2 regions of the Desulfovibrio sp. 7SRBS1 genome follow, and region 1 is predicted to be linked to the other one. Evidence: predicted binding sites of a transcription regulator. Region 1 holds the regulator's gene; the other holds the start of a gene.

Evidence for each region. Region 1 encodes sigma-54, which starts transcription at its own class of promoters, with help from an activator protein. Its sites were predicted from a motif close to CTGGCACGGNNNNTGCTT; they were not measured.
Region 2: fliD (flagellar filament capping protein FliD) is a predicted target of sigma-54. The motif match lies at 1,801-1,818, and genes of this name have one in related genera.

The regions. Positions count from the first base shown of each region.
Region 1 covers NZ_JBJKFD010000001.1:161,947-165,370, forward strand. Annotated here, with positions in the region: gene ACI0FJ_RS00830 (adenosine-specific kinase) at 1-334, shown strand, start outside; gene rpoN (RNA polymerase factor sigma-54) at 671-2,122, shown strand; gene hpf (ribosome hibernation-promoting factor, HPF/YfiA family) at 2,152-2,697, shown strand; gene ACI0FJ_RS00845 (PTS sugar transporter subunit IIA) at 2,705-3,148, shown strand; gene rapZ (RNase adapter RapZ) at 3,261-3,424, shown strand, end outside.
Region 2 covers NZ_JBJKFD010000001.1:3,895,394-3,898,817, forward strand. Annotated here, with positions in the region: gene ACI0FJ_RS17235 (LexA family transcriptional regulator) at 1-113, shown strand, start outside; gene ACI0FJ_RS17240 (flagellin) at 497-1,372, shown strand; gene fliD (flagellar filament capping protein FliD) at 1,872-3,424, shown strand, end outside.

The DNA.
Region 1 (3,424 bases):
CTCGGACAAATGCCTGGTGCGGTGGTCGGGCACGGACGATGAGCTGGTGGAACTGGCCAGGAAGAATGCGTACACCCTGTCGTGCGGGCACAGCTTCATCATCTTTATGCGCGACATGTTCCCCATCAATATAAAGAACACCCTGATGAACGTTCCTGAAGTCGTCCGCCTGTTCTGCTGCACAGCCAACCCTGTACAGGTCATTGTGGCGGAAACCGATCAGGGGCGGGGGATTATGGGAGTAATTGACGGTTTTACTTCTGCCGGGATCGAAACCGAGGATGACATTGCCGCTCGCAAAGGATTTTTGCGGGCCATCGGATACAAGGCCTGAGCCTTTTTCTTAGAGCTGAAAGCGGGTAAAAAACAGCCCGTCATCGTGAGGTGGCGGGCTTTTTTTAGAATTGGAAAATGGGAAAGGGCGCATGAAGATTTCGTAGCGAAAAGGGGGAGACGACCTGGCAACCGCAGGGATGCTGCATTTTTTTCTTTTATGGGAACATTTTGGCCTTTTTGTTGCATACTGGGGCAGAGTATGGCATATTGGATTCACGAGTAACAGGTAGGGAAAAACCTGTAAGATCAGTCTTGTCGGGGCTTGTCGGAGTGCTTATTTTTTACTCTGGCCAGTTCCTGTACAGCTTTTTATCTGGAGATAACGTACTTCATAATGGGTCTCGAACTCAGGCAACAATTAAAGCTCACGCAACAGCTGGTGATGACGCCGCAGTTGCAGCAGGCTATCAAACTTCTTCAGCTTTCCCGCCTCGAATTGATGGAGACGGTGCAGCAGGAACTTCTGGAAAATCCTTTTCTGGAAGAAGGGCCTGTTGTCGCCGAAGTTTCCGGATCGGACGATGCGGGCGACGTGCAAACGTCGAAGGCGGAAGACGTTTCACCGGCTACGGCGGCTGATGAGTCTGTAACCGCTTTGCGTGATGCGGATTGGGAAGACTATCTTGGCGAGTTTTCAAGCACGGCCAAGCAGTCCATGTCCCGCAATGCCGAAGTGCCCGAAGAGGGCATGAGTTTCGAGGCTCGTCTTTCTTCCAAGCCATCTTTGGAAGGACACATCGCCTGGCAGATGCGTCTTTCCGACCTTACGGAACATGAAGTTCTCATCGGCGAACATATTATCGGCAACCTCGACAGGCTGGGCTATCTGCAGGCCGACGTGGAGGAAATCGCCAGCGAGACCGACTCGGACGTTGAAGATGTAGAGCGCGTTCTTCACCGCGTTCAGCGTCTCGATCCGGTAGGTATTGCCGCACGTACGCCCCGTGAGTGTCTTTTGATTCAGCTGGAAGTTGAAGAATACCAAGACCCTGTGCTTCTTTCCCTGGTCGGCGACCACCTGGAAGATCTGGAAAAGCGTCGCTACAAGCCGTTGTTGCGCAAGTTCAAGATGACCATGGAAGAGTTGCATGATTATCTTGAGACGATCCAGACCCTTGATCCCATGCCCGGAGCGAGTTTTGGATCTGAAGATCCTATTTACGTCAGCCCGGACGCCTATGTGTACAAGTACGAGGATGATTTTGTCATCGTGCTCAATGACGACGGGTTGCCCAAGCTGCAGATCAACGACTCCTACTCCGACAGCCTGAAGAGCGGCGGAGCCGGTGCGGACAAGGACTTTTTCCAAGAAAAGATGCGGTCTGCCGTCTGGCTTATGAAGAGCCTGTACCAGCGGCAACGTACCCTTTACAAAGTAATAGAAAGTCTGCTCAAATTTCAGAGGGATTTTTTCGAGGAAGGCGTAACGCGGCTCAAGCCGCTCATCCTCAAGGATGTGGCTGACGACATCTCCATGCACGAGTCGACGGTCAGCCGCATTACCACAAGCAAGTACGTGGCCACGCCGCACGGTACTTTTGAATTGAAGTTCTTTTTCAACAGCGCTTTGGATCTCGACGACGGCAGTCAGGTAGGTTCGGAAAGCGTGAAGGCGCTCATTAAAAAAATAGTGGACGACGAGAACCCCAAAAAGCCATTCTCTGACGAGAAGATCGCAGAAATGCTCAAGGAGAAACTACAGGTCAACATTGCCCGTCGGACTGTTGCCAAATACCGCACGGCGCTCGGCATTGCATCGTCGAGCAAGCGGAAGCAATATTTCTGAGTTGCGTAACCGAAATTAGGAGGTAGCCTATGAACATGGCGTTTAATTTCAAGAACTTCGAGCCCTCTGACCACTTGAAGAACTACGCCTCCAACCGGTTTGGCAAGCTGGCCAAGTACTTCAACAATCTGGAAAACGTAGACGTTCAGGTCAATTTGTCTGTGGAGAAGTTCAGGCAAATGGCGGAAGTCATTGTCGTTGCAGATAATCTGCATCTTTCCGCTTACGAGGAAAGCGAAGACATGTACGCCACCACCGACATGGTCCTGGACAAGGTCGTCGCCCAGGTGAAGAAGAGCAAGGCTAAGAAGCAAAGTCGCCGTGATGCCATGTCCGATAAGGTCGGGCGGATGGAGGCTGTGCTTACTGGCGGTTCGGACGATGGGAGCCGGAGGCCGGCCATCGTTCATTCGGACAAGTTTGAAGTAAAGCCCATGGACCTCGATGAGGCGGCCATGAAGCTTCATTCGCTCAATTACGAATTCCTTGTGTTTCGCAATGCCGCCAACGAGCGGGTAAACGTTTTGTACAAGCGGAACGACGGGGATTTTGGTCTTATCGACCCCGGGATGTAACACGATCATGAAACTTGGTGAGTATCTGGAACCAGAGTATGTGCTGGCCGACATGAAGGCTGAAAACAAGCAGGAGGCTTTGCGCGAACTGCTTGAACCTTTGCAAAACGTTCCCGGAGTGGACGTGCAGCATGCGCTGGACATACTTCTGGAAAGGGAAAGAATCGGCACGACGGGAATTGGAGATGGTATAGCCATTCCCCATGGCAAGCTTGAAGAACTGGAACGGATTCTGCTGATCTTTGGCCGCAGCGCCAAGGGGGTGGATTTCCAGGCCCTGGACCACAAACCATGTCATATTTTCTTCATGGTTCTGGCTCCGGAGCAGACCACGGGAACACACCTGCGAATATTGGCGCATATCTCGAGGCTGCTTAAAAACGAGGGCTTCAGAGACAGCCTTATGCAGGCCGACCCAGGCGAGCTTCATAAGCTTATCGCCGCGACCTAAGCGTCGTGCCGGAACAATGAAAACAGCAAGGGGTGCGGGGAAACCGCACCCCTTTTTTCTAAGCACGGGTAAAGTTGCAGCAAAGGATGCTGGAGCCGTGCAGGAGGGTGCGATGACTGATGAGGATGCGACCGAAAAATTGACCGTGGTCATACTTTCCGGGCTTTCCGGGGCAGGAAAGAGCACGGCCTTGCATGTCTTTGAGGATATAGGATTTTTTTGCGTGGACGGCCTTCCCGCCAGCATGATTCCCCGCCTTGTCGAATTGTACTCCGG
Region 2 (3,424 bases), 3.7 Mb from region 1:
TTCTGATAAGCGACAACCACGCACTGTATCCTCCGCTGGAGATTAATCTCGACGAATCCGCCAACGTGCGGGTGATAGGCCGGGTTATCTGGATGGCGCGGGAAGTGATGTAGCGGGCCTGTCGGCAGGGAAAGCCATCTTTTGCAGGTGGTCCGTCCGGGGACGGTGGAAAATCAGGGGGAGACAAGCGCATAATGCGGGGCGGATTTCGTCCCGTTTTTTATTTGGTTTTGCTGCCGAGTGGATGATGTTGAGGAAAAATTAATGGGCCACAGGCCCTTTTTTTTGAATCATGCACGCTGTGTTTTATTTTTTATATGCAATATCAATATGTTATACTTATTTTCTGCAAGAATAAAAAAAACCACTTTTTTTCTAAAGTTTTTTCCCTACTGGACGATGAGGCAGTCAACGGTGGTTCATTGAAACAAAAGGTCCCGTTTATTTTGGTACTGCCGGCAAGGAAGCCGGTAATTACTTCAAGGAGGAAGTACAAATGGCAATGGTAATTAATCACAACATGATGGCGATGACTGCGACTCGGAACTTGAACTCTGCGTACAACGCATTGAGCACGTCCACCAACCGCCTGTCATCTGGTCTTCGCATCACCTCGTCTGCTGATGATGCCGCCGGTCTGGCTATTCGTGAATTGATGCGGGCCGACATCACCGCAACCAACCAGGGCGTTCGTAACGCCAACGACGCTATTTCGCTGATTCAGACTGCTGACGGCGCGCTCGGCGTCGTCGATGAAAAGCTCATCCGCATGAAGGAACTGGCCGAACAGGCTTCGACCGGTACTTACAACTCCACGCAGAGAGGCATCATCGACTCCGAATACCAGGCAATGGCTTCGGAAATCACACGTATCGCCAACGCAACGGACTTCAACGGCATCTATCTGCTCAACGGCAACCTGTCCGGCACGCACAGCGGCTCGGGGCTGGTTTCCACCGGTAAGCTGAAGGTCCACTTCGGTTCCGGCAACGATTCGTCGGAAGACTACTACCACATCGAGATCGGCAACTCCACGGCTTCCGCCCTGGGTGTCGGTCTGGCTGCCGGTAACTCCATCTCCACTCAGGAGCTGGCGCAGAAGTCTCTCGACAAGATCAATGCAGCCATCGTGTCCAAGGACAAGATTCGGGCAAATCTGGGTGCGATGCAGAACCGTCTGGAAAACACCGTCACCAACCTCCAGATCCAGGCTGAAAACCTGCAGGCCGCAGAATCTCAGATCTCCGATGTGGACGTTGCCACGGAAATGACCCAGTTTGTTCGCAACCAGATCCTCAGCCAGTCCGCAACTGCCATGCTTTCCCAGGCCAACAGCCTGCCCAGAATGGCTATGCAGCTCATCGGCGGCTAGTAGGTTCCCTGTTCGCACAAAGTTTATGGACAACCGCGAGGCCCGCTTCGGCGGGCCTCAGTTTGCTGAAAACGGCAGTATAACGTCGTTGCTTCAAAGGATTCAAATCCTCGCATATGAAGAATACGCGTTGTTTGTAATTTCTTTGGGCTTGAATCCTTTTTTGTGTTTCGCTCTCTGATTTTTTATTTGCCGCTCTCCTTTTTTTATCAGCCGTCTTGCTTCCTGAAAACGTCCTCATCCTGCCGGATGACGTAATATTTCTATTTTTTCAGTCCCTGCCGTTTCGCCTCATTCCGACAAAATTACCAGTAGGCCGTAAATAAATTTCATATGTTGCCGATAAGATAGGTATGGAAATCATTCACTTCTCGCGCAAAACGCGCCCTGAGCGGCTTCCGACAGGAGGCCACGCTGGAGTGAACAGGTTGGCATGTATTGTGCTTTCCATCCAGGTGCAAGGTTCCGTTAGGAAATTAATGCCTGGGAGACAAACGTAATGAGCAACGATCTGGGTAGCGATCAGATTTCTGGAGGTATCCACTTTACGGGGCTTGGTTCCGGAACGGACTTCGATTCCATTACCGAGCAGCTCCTCAAGGTTGAGGGCATCCAGAAGAAACGCATGGAAACGTGGCGTGCTTCTTGGGAAACCAAGATGAAGGCCTTCGACGAGCTCAACACCACCATGGTGGAGTTGAAAAGTACCCTGCAGAAATTGGATACTCCTGAAGAATTTGTGGAGAAGGCGGTTTCGTCCACAAGCAGCACTGCGCTTTCGGCCACAGCCGACGCCGATGCCATGGAAGGTTCGCATTCCATCGTCATCGGTTTGCTGGCGGAAAACGAAGTGCGGATCAGTGCGAATTACTATACTGCGGAAGATGCGATCTTGACCTCCAACGGCGGCCAGTTCGTCTATACCTACGACGGCAATACCGTGACCGTGGACGTTGCTTCCAATACGACTCTTGAAGGCCTTGCCAACCTCATTACCCGAGATAGCGACAACCCCGGCATACGGGCGGAAGTCGTGAAAATGGCCGACGATGTCTACAGGCTCAGAATTCTCGGGATGGACCTTGGCAGCGACCATGAGATTTCCATTGATGGTTCGACGACCCTGACGGGCTTCACTTCCGACGCCGTCCCCCGAATGAAGACGGCGCACGACGCTTTGGTGAATGTGGACGGCATCAACTATCTGCGTGATACCAACTACATTACCGACATTATTCCAGGGGTTAAGCTGACCCTGAAAAAAGCGGACGTGGGCGAGACGATCAACATTACGATCACTCAGGATAAGGAAACCATCAAGGAGAACATCAAGGCCTTTGTGGACAAGGTGAATGAGATACGAACGGCCCTTCAGAAGTTGACGGAGGTTGACAAGACGACGGGCAAGGGAAGTTTGCTGACAGGCAACTATGGCCTGCAGATGATTGAAAGCAAGCTTGAAAACGTTACAGCAGTGTCTGCAATTGGTTTTCTGCCGTGGGATAAATCCACCGGACAGGGAGACTACTACTCTACGCTCGCCCAGCTCGGTATACTTACCGATGCCGATTCCGGTTCCGCCACCAAAGGCTTGCTGGTTATTGATGAGGAAAAGCTCAAAGATGCACTGGACAACCACCTCGACGCTGTAGCCGATCTTTTTTCCGCCAATTACGAAGGCGTCAGCGATTCGGACAAGTTCATCTTTGGTTCATTGATCAAAGGCACCACCCAGGCCGGATCCTATGATGTCCGTTTTTCCATCTCGGGTGGAGTTATGCAAAGCGGAGCCACCATTGGCGGTTACCCTGCAACGTACGATTCCAGCACCAAGGAACTGACTGCTGCGGATGGACCGGCCAAAGGTATGTCCATCCGGATAACAGACTTTTCCGACACGACCGACTATAAGGGAACCATCCGGGTCAAGCTCGGCAAGGTTGGCGAGATGGTTGAAACTCTTGGTGAGATGACCAACGAGAACGACGGAACCCTTAAGGTACTGGAAGACAACTATCAGGACATCATTGATGGCATTGATAAAAAGATAGA